DNA from 3 places in the Streptomyces sp. NPDC050564 genome. Region 2 is predicted to be linked to each of the others. Evidence: riboswitches for the same ligand, from Rfam matches in the RefSeq annotation. Region 2 holds a riboswitch; each other region holds the start of a gene.

The links. Region 2 has a riboswitch for thiamine pyrophosphate ahead of thiO (glycine oxidase ThiO). Riboswitches for the same ligand answer to the same signal wherever they lie in the genome.
Region 1: it holds a riboswitch for thiamine pyrophosphate, as region 2 does, so the genes downstream of both, thiC (phosphomethylpyrimidine synthase ThiC) here and thiO (glycine oxidase ThiO) in region 2, are expected to answer to the same signal.
Region 3: it holds a riboswitch for thiamine pyrophosphate, as region 2 does, so the genes downstream of both, ACIBK0_RS18820 (thiamine ABC transporter substrate binding subunit) here and thiO (glycine oxidase ThiO) in region 2, are expected to answer to the same signal.

Annotation. Positions count from the first base shown of each region.
Region 1 is NZ_JBITGS010000014.1:191,248-197,478, reverse strand. Features, by position in the region: gene ACIBK0_RS23415 (cupin domain-containing protein) at 1-50, shown strand, start outside; gene ACIBK0_RS23410 (DUF5326 family protein) at 227-439, shown strand; gene ACIBK0_RS23405 (IclR family transcriptional regulator) at 684-1,595, shown strand; gene ACIBK0_RS23400 (SsgA family sporulation/cell division regulator) at 1,695-2,132, shown strand; gene ACIBK0_RS23395 (YibE/F family protein) at 2,194-3,663, opposite strand; TPP riboswitch at 3,735-3,891, shown strand; gene thiC (phosphomethylpyrimidine synthase ThiC) at 3,884-5,713, shown strand; gene ACIBK0_RS23385 (VWA domain-containing protein) at 5,808-6,231, shown strand, end outside.
Region 2 is NZ_JBITGS010000006.1:100,175-106,405, reverse strand. Features, by position in the region: gene pknB (Stk1 family PASTA domain-containing Ser/Thr kinase) at 1-782, opposite strand, end outside; gene ACIBK0_RS11620 (thiazole synthase) at 1,018-1,812, opposite strand; gene thiS (sulfur carrier protein ThiS) at 1,816-2,016, opposite strand; gene thiO (glycine oxidase ThiO) at 2,013-3,179, opposite strand; TPP riboswitch at 3,177-3,290, opposite strand; gene ACIBK0_RS11605 (hypothetical protein) at 3,343-3,684, shown strand; gene ACIBK0_RS11600 (NAD(P)/FAD-dependent oxidoreductase) at 3,771-5,006, shown strand; gene ACIBK0_RS11595 (Rv2175c family DNA-binding protein) at 5,223-5,588, shown strand; gene thiE (thiamine phosphate synthase) at 5,790-6,231, shown strand, end outside.
Region 3 is NZ_JBITGS010000011.1:21,949-28,179, reverse strand. Features, by position in the region: gene ACIBK0_RS18840 (DUF6233 domain-containing protein) at 124-465, opposite strand; gene ACIBK0_RS18835 (hypothetical protein) at 476-1,057, opposite strand; gene ACIBK0_RS18830 (hypothetical protein) at 1,165-1,404, opposite strand; gene rlmN (23S rRNA (adenine(2503)-C(2))-methyltransferase RlmN) at 1,779-2,885, shown strand; TPP riboswitch at 2,910-3,015, shown strand; gene ACIBK0_RS18820 (thiamine ABC transporter substrate binding subunit) at 3,093-4,181, shown strand; gene ACIBK0_RS18815 (ABC transporter permease) at 4,157-5,836, shown strand; gene ACIBK0_RS18810 (ABC transporter ATP-binding protein) at 5,837-6,231, shown strand, end outside.

The DNA.
Region 1 (6,231 bases), on a different contig from region 2:
TCACCGAGGACCTGAGGGTTCTGGTGGTGTTCTCTCCGCCGGAGAGCTGACCTCCGCCTCAGGGTTCCCTAGGGGAACGGTCAGGGGAGGACAAGGGGTGCGAGGCCCCCGCCCGGCCCCCTCTCGGCCCTAGCATCGAGTGCAGGACATCAACGCAGGACATCTGAGAACCCGTAAGCAGCGCTCCGGACTTGGGGCAACGGGCGGAGAGGTAAGGACGAGGGCGATGCGAGAGATCTTCAACGGTATGCCGTGGTGGGTGAAGTGGGTCGCGGTGCCGGTCATCGCCCTGGTTGTGTTCGGCACGGTGATAGTCAGCGTGCTCAGCGTGGTCATCAGCCTGCTCTTCAAGGCCCTGGTCTTCGTCGCGCTGGTCGGCGGACTGATCTACATCGTGCGGAAGTTCATGTCGAGCTCGTCGTCGCGCAGCGACTGGTGAGGCTTCGCTCGGTGACTGATGGGGCTTCGCTCAGTGACGGGTGAGACGCGAGAGGGTGAGCGACCGGTAACGGGAACCTGAGGTTCCCTCGGGCGAGGGAAGTTTCCGGCGAGGCCGTCTGTGAGCGGTGGCAGGCGATTAAAGTCCGGAATTCGACGCGGGGTCGACCCCCCGCGGGCAGCGCACAGCCCCCTCCCGTGTTCCCCCGCACGGGCGGTCCCCCTCGCGCCTTAGGGAGTGCCCCTTGGCCACGGTTGACACCGCACCCGCAGATTCCCCCACTCCACCCGTCCAGCGATCGGGCGTGCCGGCGGGATCATGTGTCCCGCCCACCCAGCCGCGCACCACGCCCGGAGAGACATGCGCCCCGCGCACCTCTCATGCGCAGGCCGCGCCCCTGGAGCCGCACGCCACAACCCTGATCGGCTCCGTGCAGCGCGCGATGCGACTGCTGGAGGCCGTCGCTGCGCGCGATCACGGCGCCCCCGCCAAGCAGCTCGCCCGGGAGGCCGGGCTCGCGCTGCCGACGGCGTACCACCTGCTGCGCACCCTGGTCCATGAGGGCTATCTGCGCCGCGACAAGGGGCTGTTCTTCCTAGGCGAGGCCGCCGAGCAGCTGAGCAGCAGCGGAGCACAGCAGAAACGTCGCAGCACGGTGAGCGACGCGCTCGCGCACTGGCGCGATTCGATCGGCGTTCCCGTGTACTACGCGATCTACCGCGACGGCGAGATCGAGGTCATGTGCGTCGCCGACACCCCGGGCAACCCCGCGGTCGAGGAGTGGGCCGACTTCCGGGAGACCGGGCACGCGCACGCGATCGGCCAGTGCCTGCTGTCCCAGTTGGACGAGAAGGCCCGCCGGGACCACCTCGACCGGTACCCGGTGCAGTCGATCACTCCGTACACGGTGCGTGACAATGACAGCCTGCTGCGACGCCTGGATCGGACGGGACGGATGGAGCCCGTCATCGAGCGCCAGGAGTACGCGCTGGGCACCGTCTGCGCCGCGATCCCCATCACGGCAGGCTCAACTGCGGGGACGATGGCCATTTCTCTGCCTTCTCATCAGGCCGAGCGACTGCTGCCCGCCGCACGCCAATTGCAGAGCGAAATCGGCAAGTTGCTAGGGACACTCGCGATCTCTATCAGTATCTGAAAACTCACTCCTTGTGATCTCTCGTGCACGTTGAGCAAGATTCCAGCAGTGTCAGGGGGACGATTCCTGGCCAGTCGACGGCAAACGACGGGGTAGGCGATGCGCGAGTCGGTACAGGCAGAGGTCATGATGAACTTCCTCGTGTCGGAGGAGTTGTCCTTCCGTATTCCTGTGGAACTCCGATACGAGACCTGTGATCCGTACGCCGTGCGGCTGACCTTCCATTTGCCCGGAGACGCTCCTGTGACCTGGGCGTTCGGGCGGGAGTTGCTGGTCGACGGCGTGGGCCGGCCATGCGGTGACGGCGATGTGCACATCGCGCCCGCAGACCCGGAGGCGTTCGGCGAGGTGCTGATCCGGCTTCAGGTGGGCGGCGACCACGCGCTGTTCCGGTCCGGCGCGGCACCGCTCGTGGCATTCCTCGACCGCACGGACAAACTGGTGCCGCTGGGGCAGGAGCGTTCCCTGGCCGACTTCGACACGCACCTCGACGAGGCGCTGGACCGCATTCTGGCGGAGGAGCAGAGCGCGGGCTGACGTACCGCCACCCTCCCAGTGGAGTAACGCTTCCTCACAAGGGGCGCGGCGCCGGATGCTCTCAGCGCTTGCGGCGACGGCCCTTCCCACTGCGTACCGGCGTCCTGGCTCCCGCGGGCTCCACGGGTCCGGCCTTGGTGTCCGTGCGGTCCGCGGAGACCACCAGTGCGGCCAGCGCCGTGGTCACCGGCACCGAGGCGACCAGGCCGATCGAGCCGATCAGGGTGCGCACGATCTCCTCGGCGACCAGCTCGCTGTTGGCGACCGCGCCCACGCTGCTCTGCGCGATCGAGAAGAGCAGCAGCAGTGGCAGCGCGGCGCCCGCGTACGCCAGGACAAGGGTGTTGACGACGGATGCGATGTGGTCGCGGCCGATGCGGATGCCCGCGCGGTACAGGCCACGCCAGCCCATCGTCGGATTCGCCTCGTGCAGCTCCCAGACCGCGGACGTCTGCGTCACCGTCACATCGTCGAGCACACCGAGCGAACCAATGATGACGCCCGCGAGCAGCAGACCACTCATGTCGATGGACGGATACAAGCCATGGATCAGGCCGGTGTTGTCGTCGGTGTTTCCGGTCAGCGCCGCCCAGCCGATGAAGACGGAGCCGAGCACGCCGATCAGCACCAGCGAGAGCAGTGTGCCGATGACGGCCACCGACGTGCGGGCCGAGAGGCCGTGGCACATGTAGAGCGCGATCAGCATGATGGCGCTGGCCCCGACGACCGCCACGATCAGCGGGTCCGAGCCATGCAGGATCGCCGGCAGGATGAAGAAATTCAGGATCAGGAAGCTGATGGCCAGCGCGATGAGCGCCATGACGCCGCGCATCCGGCCCACCACCACGACGACCAGCGCGAAGATCCCCGCGAGCAGCGCCAGGGGGAACTTCCGGTTCACGTCGGTGACCGAGTATTGCAAGTCCTTGGGCGCGGAGGGCTCGTACGCGACCACGACCTTCTCGCCCTGGTGCAACTGCCGCGACTGGTCCGGCTGGACGATCTCGGTGAACGTACGGCCCTTGTCCTTGCCGGTGTCGATCCGAATCGTCGCCTTCTTGCAGTCACCCGTCGCTTGCTGTTGCGCGGAGGAGCCCTCGGCCGTGGACGTGTCACCGGTCGGGGTCTCCCCCGAGGCGTTCACGGACTTGCAGTCCACCTTGTCGACCTTGGCGACCGTCGCCTGCTGGGTCTGCCGGTCGAAGCCGACGCCAGTGCGCTCGTGCGACGGGGCGCCGCCGGGCCAGAGCACCACGAGTCCCACGAGGACCGCCGTCGCGAAGGGGATCAGTACCGCGGCGATGACCTTGCGCAGGTGCTTGGAGACGGGCGTTGCAGGGCCGTGGCTGTGACTGTGCGAGTGGCCGTGCGCGCCGCCAGGACCATGGCTGTCGCCGGGGCCCGGCCCATGGCCGCCACCGCCCGGTCCATGTCCGCGGCCGTCGCCGGAACCGTGTCCATGGCCGCCACCGGAGCCGGACCCGCGAGGCGGATCGGACGGTGGGAACGGAGGCTGCTGCATTGTGGTCACCGCCCGATCATCGCAAGAACGAAGGGGGCCCTCTGTTCAGCGCGCCAGATATGACGCTAGCGTGGAGGCACCTTTGCACACGCGGGAGCTCGGAGCACCGGGCTGAGAGGGCGCTGACCTTCGTCTTGGCGATGTTTCACATGAAACATCGACGGACGGAAGCCGCTGCGTCGACCGCCGAACCTGTTACCGGGTAATGCCGGCGTAGGGAGTAGGTCTCATGACCAACAAGGACGTACGCACGCCTGCCTCCAGCCAGACGGATGGGGCGCTTGCTCCGGCCGAGAACGGTGGGGCATCCGCCCCGGCCGAGAACGGCGAGGCCGGGAAGTCCATCGGCTGGCACAAGGCGTATCTCGGCGGCTCACGCCCTGATCTACGAGTGCCGGTCCGCCAGGTGCACCTCACCAACGGGCAGTCCGTCACGCTGTACGACACCTCCGGCCCGTACACCGATCCGACCGTCGACACCGACGTACGCAGGGGTCTGACGCCGCTGCGCGAGAACTGGATCATCGCCCGCGGCGACACCGAGGAGTACGCGGGCCGTCCGGTCCGCCCCGAGGACGACGGGGTCAAGCACACGTCGCCGCGTGGGGGGTTGCGCAACCTCGACGCGGTCTTCCCGGGCCGGCCGCGCCAGCCGCGCAGGGGCCGCCCCGGACAGGCGGTGACGCAACTCGCGTACGCCCGCCGCGGTGAGATCACGCCCGAGATGGAGTTCGTAGCGGTCCGCGAGAACGTCGACCCCGAGGTCGTACGCGAGGAGATCGCCGCGGGGCGCGCGGTGCTGCCCGCGAACGTCAACCACCCGGAGATCGAGCCGATGATCATCGGTAAGCGGTTCCTGGTGAAGGTCAACGCCAACATCGGCAACTCGGCCGTGACGTCCTCCATCGAGGAGGAGGTCGAGAAGATGACCTGGGCGACCCGCTGGGGCGCCGACACGGTCATGGACCTGTCCACCGGCCGCAACATCCACACCACCCGCGAGTGGGTGCTGCGCAACTCCCCCGTCCCCATCGGCACGGTGCCGCTCTACCAGGCGCTGGAGAAGGTCGACGGCCGCGCCGAGGAGCTGACCTGGGAGATCTACAAGGACACGGTCATCGAGCAGGCTGAGCAGGGCGTGGACTACATGACGGTCCACGCGGGCGTGCGCCTGCCGTATGTGCCGCTCACCGCGAACCGCAAGACAGGCATTGTCTCGCGCGGCGGCTCGATCATGGCGGCCTGGTGCCTGGCGCACCACAAGGAGTCGTTCCTGTACGAGAACTTCGAGGAGCTCTGCGAGATCCTCGCGGCGTACGACGTCACGTACTCACTCGGCGACGGCCTGCGGCCCGGCTCCATCGCGGACGCCAACGACGCTGCGCAGTTCGCGGAGTTGAGGACGCTCGGGGAACTCAACACGATCGCCAAGCGTTTCAACGTACAGACCATGATCGAAGGGCCGGGGCATGTCCCGATGCACAAGATCAAGGAGAACATCGACCTTCAGCAGGAGATCTGTGATGAAGCTCCGTTCTATACGCTGGGCCCGCTGACGACGGACGTCGCGCCGGCGTACGACCACATCACCTCCGGCATCGGTGCCGCGATGATCGCCTGGTGGGGCACGGCCATGCTCTGCTATGTCACGCCCAAGGAGCACTTGGGCCTGCCCAACCGTGACGACGTCAAGACCGGCGTCATCACCTACAAGATCGCCGCCCACGCAGCCGACCTCGCCAAGGGGCACCCCGGTGCGCAGGAATGGGATGACGCGCTGTCCGACGCCCGCTTCGAGTTCCGGTGGGAGGACCAGTTCAATCTGGCCCTCGACCCGGACACGGCACGGGAGTTCCACGACGAGACACTGCCGGCCGAGCCCGCCAAGACGGCCCACTTCTGCTCCATGTGCGGGCCGAAGTTCTGCTCGATGAAGATCTCGCAGGACATCCGCCGCGAGCACGGCGGTTCGCAGGTGGAGATCGAGGAGGGCATGGCGCAGAAGTCCAAGGAGTTCGCGGCAGCGGGCAACCGGGTTTATCTGCCGTTGGCGGACTGAGGCGCGCACGAGTGCGTGGTGTTCGGAGCCGTCCGAGGCTCGCGCATGTGCATCGGACGGCTCCGGGACCGGGTTCTGTCGGCAGACTGGGCGCATGACAGCGACATCCATGAGCAAGGGCGCCAACCTTCCCGTGGCCGCCGGGGCTGTTCAGGTCGTGCTCGGCTGGGCCGGGGGGCCCGGTGCGCCGGACGCCGATGCCTCGGCGCTGCTGCTCGGTGCGGGTGGACGGGTGCGGGACGACGGGGACTTCGTCTTCTACAACCAGCCGCAGCATGCCTCCGGGGCCGTACGGCACCTCGGGAAGCGGCGGGACGGCGGAGCCACGACGGACACGGTCGGAGTTGATCTGCGCGCCCTGGAGCCGGGCATCGAGCGGGTCGTCCTGTGCGCCTCGGCCGACGGCGGCACCTTCGGTCAGCTGTCCGGACTGACGCTGACGTTGCTCGACGCCGGGACGCGGCAGGAGCTCGCGCGCTTCGAGATGGAGGCCACGACGGAGACGGCGTTCATCGGTG
Region 2 (6,231 bases):
ACCTCGGGATTGCGGGCGGTCGCCGTGGTGACCAGCTCGTCGAGCTCGTAGGCCAGCCCCGGCACCGCGGCCGACGGCGGCGGGACGTCCGCGTGCAGATGCTGGTAGAGCACCTGGGCGGGGGAGTCCCCGGAGTGCGGCTTGTCGCCGGTGAGCATTTCGTAGAGGACGACCCCGCACGCGTAGACGTCGACGCGGGTGTCGGCGGTGCCGTGCTCGATCTGCTCGGGGGCGAGATACGAAACGGTGCCGAGGACGGTCCCCGTCGTGTTCGTCACGGTGTCCACGGCCCGTACGAGACCGAAGTCCGCCACCTTGACCCGGCCGTCGTCCCCTATGAGGACGTTCTCCGGCTTCATGTCGCGGTGCACGAACCCGGCGCGGTGCGCGGCGCCGAGGGCGGCGAGCACCGGCTCCAGGATGTCGAGCGCGGCCCGCGGCTGCAGGGCGCCGCGGTCGCGCAGTACGTCGCGCAGGGTGCACCCGGCGATGTACTCCATGGCCAGATAGACGTACGACCCGTCCGCCCCCTGGTCGAAGACCTGCACCACATTGGGGTGCGCGAGCCGGGCCACCGACTTGGCCTCGCGGATGAAACGCTCGACGAACGAGCCGTCGGCGGCCAGCGTCGGGTGCATCACCTTGAGCGCGAGCACGCGGTCCAGGCGGGTGTCCAGGGCCCTGTAGACCGTGGCCATCCCGCCGACCGCGATCCGTGCGTCAACGCGATAGCGGCCGTCGAGCACCTGCCCGACAAGCGGGTCGTGAAGGGTCGTATCCACGCAGGTGAGTGTACGAGCCGCCACTGTCACGCCGCCCCGTTCAGCCGATACCGGAGCGCGACTGCAGCCGACCTGTGACGCACATCGCACGCGTGCACGGATGCCGAGGAGAGGCCCGCTGCCGCGGGCTCGGCCGCAGACGACCAGGGCGAGATCGCCCTGCGGAGACCCGCACTTCCCAGCCAACCGGAAACGGGGGTGCGTGGGTGGGAGGAGTACCCGCCGCGGCGGGCACTCAGAAGGCGGGCCTCTCCGGATCCAAGCTGGCCAAGCCCTCCGCAGGAGACGACGCCTCGGCGAAGTGCCGCCTAGGAATCCGCCCCGCACGGCGGGCGAGCCGCCCCGCGTCCACCGCGTGCTTCATGGCCTCCGCCATCAGGACAGGCTCCTGCGCCCGCGTCACCGCTGAGGCAAGCATCACACCCGCACACCCCAGCTCCATCGCGAGCGCCGCATCGGACGCCGTGCCGGCCCCCGCGTCCAGAATCACCGGCACGCGCGCGTGCTCCACGATCAACTGGAAGTTGTGCGGGTTCCGGATCCCCAGCCCGGACCCGATGGGCGAGCCGAGCGGCATGATGGCGGCGCAGCCGACGTCCTCCAGCTTCCGCGCCAGGACGGGGTCGTCGTTCGTGTACGGCAACACGATGAACCCCTCGTCGACGAGCGTCTCCGCGGCGTCGAGCAGCTCGATCGGGTCGGGCAGCAGCGTGCGCTCGTCGGCGATGACCTCGAGCTTGACCAGGTCCGTGCCCAGGGCCTCACGCGCGAGACGAGCGGTCAGCACGGCCTCGCCCGCGGTGAAACAGCCCGCCGTGTTCGGCAGCACGCGGATGCCGAGCTTGTCGAGCACGGACAGAACCGAGCCGTGCACGGACGCGTCCACGCGCCGCATAGCGACCGTCGTCAGCTCCGTTCCGGAGGCCACCAGCGCGCGCTCCAGCACATCGAGGCTGGGCGCACCGCCCGTGCCCATGATCAGCCGGGACGAGAAGGACGTACCAGCGAGGACAAACGGATCGTCGGCCATGGGTCAGCCTCCCTGCACGGCGGTGAGGACTTCGACGCGGTCTCCCTCGGACAGGGCGGTGGACGACCACTGAGTGCGCGGGACGACGGTTTCGTTGAGCGCGGCGGCCACGCCGGACGGGGCGGCGGTGAGGGTCGCGACGAGCGTGTCGAGAGCGGTCCCCGTGGTGATCTGCTGCCGCTCTCCGTTGACGAAGATGTTCATGCGGGCTGCTCCGTGAGGGCGGCGGCGCCGAAGCGCCGGGGGGTGAAGGGGCGGGCCACGTCGGGGAGTTCACCGGTGGTCAGGACGTGCGCCATGGCGTCACCGGTGACGGGCGTGAGGAGCACCCCGTTGCGGTAGTGCCCGGTGGCGAGGAGGAGGCCGTCCAGCGCGGTCGGTCCGAGGAGCGGAGCGTTGTCGGGGGAGCCGGGGCGCAGCCCCGCCCGGGTCTCCGTGAGCGGCAGCTCGGTGATCCCCGGCACCAGCTCATGGGCGTCGCGCAGCAGCTCGTACACGCCGCCCGCGGTCACCGTCGTGTCCCAGCCCAGCTCCTCGCTGGTCGCGCCCACGACGAGTTCGCCGTTCTCGCGCGGCACCAGATAGACCTGGCTTCCGCGCACGACGGCGCGGACGGTTCGGTTCAGGAAGGGCGCGTACCGGTTCGGCACGGTCAGCCGCAGTACCTGCCCCTTCACCGGCCGCACGGGCGGCAGTACGTCGTCGGGGACGCCCGCCAGACGACCGCTGAGACTGCCTCCGGCGAGCACGACCTGACCGGCGGCCGGCTCGGTGCCGTCCGTGGTGACGACTCCGGCGGCCCGGCCCCCTACGACGCTCAGCCGCTCCGCCCAGGTCCGGTGGAACACCACCCCGGCCCGCTCGCACGCCGTGACCAGGGCCTTGGCGAGCCGGCGCGGATCGATCTGATGGTCGCCGTCGACCCGCAGACCACCGCGTACGCCGGGTGCGAGCATCGGCTCCAGACGGCGGCACTCGCGCCCGCTCAGCCACTCCGAGTCGAGCCCCGACTGCCGTTGCAGGGTGTGCAGTTCCCGCAGATGCGCGCGGTCATCGGCGTCCAGCGCGACGGCCAGCGTGCCGCACTGGCGGTAGCCGAGGTCCTGGCCCGTCGCCTCGGTGAGCTCGGCGGCGAAGTCCGGATAGCGGCGCGCGGAGGCGAGGTTGAGGCCCAGCAGGGTCTGCTCGCCGTAGTGCAGTTCGGTGACGGCGGCGAGCATCCCGGCCGCGACCTGGGCCGCTCCGCCGCCCGGTTCGGGATCCACCACGGCGGTCGTGAACCCGCGTTGCGCGGCCCGCCAGGCCGTCACCAGCCCGATGATTCCGCCCCCGATGACGAGGACGTCTGACGTACGCGTAGGCGACATGGGCGTCCAGCCCCTCCCTTCGCCGGCATGACCCGGATCAGGTTCGTACGGTCGGAGGCCGTCCCAGCCTCCCTCTCAGCCCGGTGCGTCCGGGCTCCCGCGAGTGCTTTACGTTGGCCACCCTAGCCCGCCGCCACCTGTCTCAGTAAGGGAGCCTCCGCCCATGCCCCGCTCGCTCGACGGCCTCGTCCTCGCCCCGGTCGCAGACCAGGCGCCAGGTCAGGTGGGTACCCGCACCCGGTTCACGTACCACGAGAAGGACGGCGAGATCTGGGCCGAGTACGCGGGTGGCGATGTCGTACGCGGGCATCTCGTGGGTACTCGTGAGAGGGACCGCCTCGACTTCCGGTATGTGCAGCTGAAGCGCGACGGCGGCACCTCGTCGGGGCACTGCGTGTCCCGCGTGGTCGAGCTGGCCGACGGGCGGGTACGCCTGGAGGAGACCTGGGAATGGGAGTCGCAGACGGGCAGCGGGACGAGCGTGGTGGAAGAAGTGGACGAATGAGCGTGGGAGGAGTGGACGTGCACTGTGCAACAGGTCACTGAGCACGTCCCCTGACTGACAAATTGTCAGTTGTCTATGGTGATCAGGTGAGCGAGCAGACGCAGGCGCAGTCGCAGGGGCGTACGGCACGGCGAGTCGTCGTCGTGGGCGCGGGCATGGCCGGCGTGCAGACCGCGGTCGCCCTGCGCGAACAGGGCTTCACCGGCAGTGTGACGCTGATCGGCGCGGAGCCCCATCAGCCGTACGACCGGCCACCGCTGTCCAAAGCCGTCCTGCTCGGCAAGGCCGAGGGCTCCGCCTTCGATGTCGACTTCGAGGCACTGGACATCGAACTGCAGCTCGGACGCGAGGCGCTCGGCCTGCGCCCCGAGGACCATGAGCTGGACACTGCCACCGGGCCCGTGCCGTACGACGTCCTGGTCGTCGCGACCGGCGCGGAACCGATTCAGCTGCCGGGCGCGGAGGGAGTGCCCGGGGTCCATCTGCTGCGCACCCTGGACGACGCCGAGCGGCTTCGTCCCGTCCTCGCGCAGCAGCACGACATCGTGGTCGTCGGGGCCGGCTGGATCGGCGCCGAGTTCGCCACGGCGGCGCGCGAGGCGGGGTGCGCGGTGACGGTCGTCGAGGCCGCCGACCGGCCACTCGCCGGCGCGCTGCCCGCCGAGGTGGCGGCGCCGATGGCGGCCTGGTACGCGAGCAGCGGGGCGTCCCTGCGTACGCACGCGCGCGTGGAGCGCATCGAGCCCGGCGCGGTGGTGCTGGACGACGGTTCCCGCGTTCCCGCGGGCGCCGTGGTCGTCGGCATCGGCGCGCGCCCCGCGACCGCCTGGCTGGCCGGCTCCGGCATCGCGCTCGGCGCCCACCGCGAGGTGGTGGCCGACGACCACCTGCGCACCTCCGTACCGGACGTCTACGCGGTCGGTGACTGCGCCTCCTTCCCGTCGGGAAGGTATGAGAACCGCCTGCTGGTCCACCACTGGGACAACGCCCTCCAGGGTCCGCGCACGGTCGCCGCGAACATCATCGGCGAGGCTCCCGCCGCGTACGACCCCGTCCCGTACTTCTGGTCCGAGCAGTTCGGCCGTTTCGTCCAGTACGTGGGCCACCACGCCCCCGCCGACACGACCCTCTGGCGCGGTGACCCCTCCGCGCCCGCCTGGACGGTCTGCTGGCTCCGCGACACGCGCCTGGTCGCCCTCCTGGCGGTGGGCCGACCGAGGGATCTGGCCCAGGGCCGCCGGCTCATCGAGGCGGGCACCCCGATGAACCCGGAACTTCTGGTGGACCCGTCGAAACCGCTGAAGGCGGCGACGGCGGCGTAGCCGACCCCTCTTCAGCCGCCGGAGGAACCCCCGATTCGGCGGAGCCGGAGGACGTTTCGGCGCGACCGCTGGACGGCGGGGCGCCCCGACCGCGGATTCCGGTGGTGTTTCCGGCAGTGCCGAGCGGCGGAAACCCACCCGATCGCAGGAGCGCGGGACCCCGGCTCCGGCGGGACTCGGGTACCGAGTGTCAGTCCGGGATGGCAGGCTTGTCCCGTGACCGAGATTGACGCAAAGATCGATGCTCTCGTCCCCGCCTGGCTCACCCTCCCCGACATCGCCGAACAGCTCGGCGTCGAGGTGACCCGCGTCCGGCAGCTGGTCAAGGAGGGCCAGCTGATCGCCGTACGCCGTGGTGAGAACCGCGCGCTGCACGTCCCCGCCGCCTTCATCGACGGGGACAAGGTCGTCAAGGGCCTGTCCGGCACCCTGACGCTCCTGCGGGACGACGGCTTCACCGACGAAGAGATGCTCGAGTGGCTCTTCACCCCCGACCCGACCCTGCCCGGCACACCCGCGCAGGCTCTCAGCGAGAATCGCGGCACGGAGGTGAAGCGCCGCGCCCAGGCGCTCGCCGTCTGACCTGACAACCGTCCGGCGTACGGACCACGGCGGTCACCGGCCGAACAGCCACCGGATCATCGTGGTCCGGACGCGCCGAAAGGCCACGGGACCACTGCGGTCCGTACGCGCCGAAAAGCCACCGGACCACCGTGGTCCGTACGCGCCGAAAGGCCACGCGGCCGCCGTGGTCCGTACGCACCGACAACGGGGGATATACGCATGCCCGAGAACGCCGCCACCATCGCACGCGCCCAGCTCGCCGACGCCCGCGTCTACCTGTGCACGGACGCTCGCAAGCGCCAGGGCGACCTCGCCGAGTTCCTGGACGCCGTCCTGGAGGGCGGGGTCGACATCGTGCAGCTGCGCGACAAGGGCATGGAGGCGGCCGAGGAGCTGGAACACCTCCAGGTCTTCGCGGACGCCTGCGCACGCCACGGCAGGCTCCTCGCGGTCAACGACCGGGCGGACGTCGCCCACGCGATCGGCGCCGACGTACTGCATCTGGGCCAGGGCGACCTCCCGGTCCCCGCGGCCCGCGCCGTCCTCGGCGACGACGTCCTGATCGGCCGCTCCACCCACGCCGAGTCCGAGGCCGCGGCCGCCGCCGTCCAGGAGGGCGTGGACTACTTCTGCACCGGCCCCTGCTGGCCCACCCCCACCA
Region 3 (6,231 bases), on a different contig from region 2:
CCGGTGAGCAAGGGCCGCTGCGAGCGGTGGCGTGATCATCGGCGGGGGGCGACGGGATCGCGCGGCACCGTCACCCAACCGCCCTCTTGGTCCGGCTCCGCACATGCCTCGGCCGGAAAGCTCTTAGTCGAGGATCCCCAGATCCGTGTCCGGACGGCAGTGCGGGCAGGCCGGTACCCCGCCCTCCGTGAGCGCCCGTACCGCCTGGTGCCGTTCTACTCCGCGGCTTCGCGTCCCGGAGTTCCAGCAGCCGCCGACGTGCACGTACACGGGGTCGCGCCCGGAGAGCCCCTGCTCGATGAGCCAGTCCGGCGCGGGCGGCCGAGCCTCGATCCCGCGCTGCCGCTCGTCTTCGCGCTGCTTCTCGGCCTCGATCCATCGCCGCGTACGCGCCAGGTCCTGCTCCTGGACGCGCTCCAGGAAGCGCAGCAGATCCAGGCGGGTCGGCGGACTTGGATCGTTCACATGTTCGAGTCTAGGCCTGTTCGGCCTGGTCAGCGCTGCGGGGTCTGATCGTCGCCGGATCCCATACGTAGTGCCGGCTGAAGGTGACGAGGGCCCGCCATTCCGGTTCGTGGAAGCGCGGCTGTACCCATGCGACGGACCGGCCGCCCGGCCCGTTGAAGTGGGCCCGCAGTCCGCCCTCGTGCCAGCGGCCGCCCACACGCACCTCGACTGCGTGGTGTGGCCAGTAGGAGACCGGCTGGCCGTGGAAGCAGTCGAGCATGTCGTGGCCCGCGATCACCGCGTCGCCGTTCTGTGGCTCGGCCTCGACGGTCGCGGGAACGTGTCGTTCGGTGTACAGCAGGCCCATGTGGTCCGGGTCCCATGCGACCCAGGCCATGCGGATGGTGGGCCGGGGCCAGTCGACGATGACGAGCAGGGCGCGACTGCCGTCCGGCCGGTCGCGGTACTCCAACACCTGGGCCTTCTGCCGTCGGCCTGTCCGCTGGAGCGTGAGCGTGAGTCCCGTACGGGCGAATTCGATGTCTCGCCACTCCGGCACCTCATCCGGCACCGGGAGGGCGACCTCTTCCGCATCACGCCATTCGCTCATGCGTTCGAATGTAGCGGGGCGCGTGGGGCGACACGAGACCCCGTACGGGTGATGGTGCGACGGGCCCTCGCCTCCACCGCGAGACGCGGGGGCCTGTACGCGCCCGACTAGTCCGCCGGGTCCTCCTCTGCCCGCCGTACAGCCCTCTTCACGGATTGCTCGACCTCGTGGCGGTCCTGCTCGGCCGCCTGTGCGTACTTGGTGATGGCCGCCTGTGCCACCTCGGACGCGTCGCGCCATCGGTGCCACTGCGCCTCGTACTCCTCGCCGGTGAGGCCCGCGAGCTTCGCGCGTTCCTCCTCGGCGCAATGTTCCAGCTTGATGAGTTCGTCGGGAATGTCTGCCACGATCCGGATCCTAAGCTCATGTGCTCAGCGCGCCGACCTTGCGACGTGCCCATGGCGCGGTTGAGTCCGCGGTGGAGTCCTCGGCGGGCCGGCCGCCCGCGAAACGAAGATCACGAACTGTTCGCGATCTTCGAAGGGGTGCGGCCCGCCGTCCACTCGCCGCGCGACGGGCACCGCGTGTGCCGGCGGCCGTCTCGCACCCTCCTGGTTTCATCGGGGCTTCAACCTGCACGTATGCCGTCCCGAGGCGGCATGGGTCGGGCCGTCTGTGGGCCGCCGGAGGAAAGCCGAGGACGACCGGGTACGACCGATGACGATCACCGCACGTCTAGGGCCCCAGGTCACCCAAATCGATCTGCGACACTGGTACAGCCATGCCTAAGCCCGGAGAACTCACTTTCGTCGCCCCGCGCGGAGCCCAGAAGCCGCCGCGGCACCTTGCCGATCTCACGCCCGCCGAGCGCAAAGAGGCGGTTGCCGCGATCGGTGAGAAGCCGTTTCGTGCCAAGCAGCTCTCGCAGCACTACTTCGCGCGGTACGCGCACGACCCCGCGGAGTGGACGGACATCCCGGCCGCCTCGCGCGGCAAGCTCCGGGAGGCGTTGCTCCCCGAGCTGATGACGGTCGTGCGGCATCTGTCCACCGACCAGGACACCACCCGCAAGACCCTGTGGCGGCTCTTCGACGGCACGCTCGTCGAGTCCGTGCTGATGCGCTACCCGGACCGGGTGACCATGTGCATCAGCTCGCAGGCCGGCTGCGGGATGAACTGTCCGTTCTGCGCCACCGGGCAGGCCGGTCTCGACCGGAACTTGTCGACCGGTGAGATCGTGCACCAGATCGTGGACGGGATGCGCGCCCTCAGGGACGGCGAGATCCCGGGCGGTCCGGCGCGGCTGAGCAACATCGTCTTCATGGGCATGGGCGAGCCGCTCGCCAACTACAAGCGAGTGGTCGGGGCGATCCGGGCGCTCACCGACCCCGAGCCCGACGGGCTCGGGCTGTCGCAGCGCGGAATCACCGTGTCCACCGTGGGGCTCGTCCCCGCGATCCACCGGTTCTCCGACGAGGGCTTCAAGTGCCGCCTCGCCATCTCGCTGCACGCGCCGGACGACGAACTGCGCGACACCCTCGTACCGGTCAATACGCGGTGGAAGGTGCGGGAAGTTCTCGACGCCGGCTGGGAGTACGCGGCCAGGTCCGGGCGTCGGCTGTCCATCGAGTACGCCCTCATCCGGGACATCAACGACCAGGCGTGGCGCGGTGACCGGCTCGGGCGGCTGCTCAAGGGCAAGCCGGTGCACGTCAATCTCATCCCGTTGAACCCGACCCCGGGTTCGAAGTGGACCGCCTCGCGGCCCGAGGACGAGAAGGCGTTCGTCGAGGCGATCGCGGCCCACGGGGTGCCGGTGACCATCCGGGACACCCGGGGCCAGGAGATCGACGGGGCGTGCGGTCAGCTCGCTGCCACCGAGCGGTAACCTGTCCTGCGTACGTACATCTTCATATTCCGACAGGGGAGCGCCACAGCGCTGAGAGTGCGGGAGAGACCGCAGACCCTCTGAACCTTGCCCAGGTCATTCTGGGTAGGAAGTTCGGTCACCACTCAAGCTGTTGCGCCCTGCCCGGGAACTGTCAGAGGTTCCGGGCAGGGCCGCGTCTCTTCCTGGTCAGCCAGGAGGAAATCAGTGAGCAACACCAAGAAGTTCGCGTCCGTGGCTGTCGGCCTGGGCCTGGTCACGCTGCCCGTGCTGACGGCGTGCGGGTCCACCGACAGCGGCGGCTCCGCGGACTCCAAGACCGTGACGCTCGTCAGCCACGACTCGTGGGCCGTGTCCAAGAGCGTGCTGAAGGACTTCGAGAAGCGGTCCGGGTACAAGGTCAAGGTCCTGAAGGACGGCGACGCCGGACAGGCCGTCAACAAAGCGATCCTCACCAAGGACAACCCCCAGGGCGATGTCTTCTTCGGCGTCGACAACACCCTGCTGTCCCGCGCGCTCGACAACGGGCTCTTCCAGTCGTACGAGGCCAAGGGCTCGGACCTGGTCCTCCCGGAGTACCGGGTCGACCAGGACAAGCACCGGGTCACGCCCATCGACTCCGGCGACATCTGCGTCAACTACGACAAGGCCTACTTCAGCGAGCACAAGCTGACGCCGCCGCAGTCCTTCGACGACCTGATCAAGCCCGAGTACAAGAACCTCCTCGTCACCGAGAACGCCTCCACGTCCTCGCCCGGCCTCGGCTTCCTGCTCGGGACCGCCGCGAAGTACGGCGATGGGGGAGGCTGGCAGGACTACTGGAAGAAGCTCAAGGCCAACGGCGTCAAGGTCGTCGACGGCTGGGAGCAGGCCTACAACGACGAGTTCTCCGGATCCGCCGGCGGCAAGAAGGCCAAGGCGGACCGCCCGCTGGTCGTCTCGTACGCCTCCTCGCCGCCGGCCGAGGTCATCTACGCCGACCCGAAGCCGACGACCGCGCCGACCGGCGTCGCGAACGGCACCTGCTTCCGGCAGATCGAGTACGCGGGGCTGCTGAGCCACGCGAAGAACACCAAGGGCGGCAAGGCGCTCCTCGACTTCCTGCTCACCAAGGAGTTCCAGGACGACATGCCGCTCAACATGTTCGTCTACCCGGTGCGGCAGGCCGCTCAGGTGCCGCCGGAGTTCACGAAGTTCGGCCCGCAGGCCAAGGATCCCGAGATCATGGGCCCCGCCAAGATCGCCGACAACCGTGACCAGTGGGTCAAGTCGTGGACCTCGCTCGTACTGAAGTAGCTCCGCCGAAGGCCCGGAAGGGGAGCGCGGCGCGGCTGGGGCTCATGGCCCTGCCCGTCGCGTTCTTCGCCGTCTTCTTCGCCTACCCCGTGGCCGCGATCGTGGCCCGCGGTCTGAAGGTCGACGGGGCCTGGCAGTTGGGGCGGATCGGCGATGTGCTCGCGCAGTCGGACATCCGGCACGTGCTCTGGTTCACCACGTGGCAGGCGCTCGCCTCGACAGCGCTCACGCTGCTGATAGCGCTCCCCGGCGCGTATGTGTTCGCGCGCTTCGATTTCAGGGGCAAGCAGGTCCTGCGGGCAATCGTGACCGTGCCCTTCGTGCTGCCCACCGTCGTTGTCGGTACGGCATTCCTGGCTCTTGTCGGCCGCAGCGGGCTCCTGGACGAGCTGTGGGGCGTACGGCTCGACACCACCGTCTGGGCGATCCTGCTCGCGCATGTCTTCTTCAACTACGCGGTCGTCGTACGGACGGTCGGTGGGCTCTGGTCGCAGCTCGACCCGCGCCAGGAGGAGGCCGCGCGGATGCTCGGCGCCTCCCGGTTCGCGGCCTGGCGCAAGGTGACGCTGCCGGCCCTGAGTCCGGCCGTGGCCGCCGCCGCGCTCATGGTCTTCCTCTTCACCTTCACCTCCTTCGGTGTGGTGCAGATCCTCGGCGGGCCCACCTTCTCGACGCTCGAAGTCGAGATCTACCGGCAGACCTCGGAGATCTTCGACCTGGCGACGGCGGCGGTGCTGACGATGATCCAGTTCGTGGCCGTGGGCGCGATCCTCGTCGTGCACGCCCGGACCGTACGTCGTCGGGAGACCGCGCTGCGTCTGGTGGCCCCGGAGGCGACCGCGCGCCGGCCGCGCGGGGCCGGGCAATGGGCACTGCTGGCGGGGGTGCTGGCGAGCATCGTCGTCCTCCTCGTGCTGCCGCTCGGCGTGCTGGTCCAGCACTCCCTCGACACCCCCGGCGGCTACGGGTTCGCGTACTACAAGGCGCTGACCTCCGCCGACGGCGGCATCTTCCTCGTCGCGCCGATCGAAGCCATCGGCAACTCGCTGGAGTACGCGCTCGCCGCCACCGCCATCGCCGTGGCGATCGGGGGGCTGGCGGCAGCCGCCCTGACGCGCCGCAACACCGGCCGTCTCGTGCGGGGCTTCGACGCCCTGCTGATGCTGCCGCTCGGCGTCTCCGCGGTGACCGTCGGCTTCGGGTTCCTGATCGCACTGGACAAGCCCCCGCTGGATCTGCGGGCGTCCTGGATCCTGGTGCCGCTCGCGCAGGCGCTGGTGGGCGTCCCCTTCGTCGTACGGACGATGCTGCCCGTGCTGCGGGCGGTGGACGGGCGGCTGCGGGAGGCGGCGGCCGTGCTCGGGGCGTCGCCGTGGCGGGTGTGGCGCGAGGTCGATCTGCCGATGGTGCGGCGGGCGCTGCTGATCGCGGCCGGGTTCGCCTTCGCCGTGTCGCTCGGCGAGTTCGGGGCGACCGTCTTCATCGCACGGCCCGACAATCCGACGCTGCCGGTCGCCGTGGCCCGGCTGCTCGGGCGGGCGGGCGACCTCAACTACGGCCAGGCGATGGCCCTTTCGACGATCTTGATGGTGGTGTGCGCGGTGGCGCTGCTGCTGTTGGAGCGCGTACGGACCGACCGGACCGGGGAGTTCTAGATGCTGCTGAGCCTCGAAGGCGCGACCGTACGCTTCGGTGGGCGGCCGGTGCTCGACGCCGTCGACCTCGATGTCGCCGAGCACGAGATCGTCTGTGTGCTCGGGCCGAGCGGCAGCGGCAAGTCCACGTTGCTGCGGGCGGTGGCCGGATTGCAGTCGCTGGACGCGGGCCGTGTGGTACTGGGCGGACGCGACCAGGCGGCGGTGCCGGCGCACAAGCGGGGCGTCGGCCTGATGTTCCAGGACCACCAGCTCTTCCCGCAGCGGGACGTGGGCGGCAATGTCGCCTTCGGGTTGCGGATGCACGGGGCGCGGAAGGGGCAACAGGCCTTGGAAGTAGGAGAGTTGCTGGAGCTCGTCGGGCTGCCGGGTGCCGAACGGCGGGCCGTCGCGGA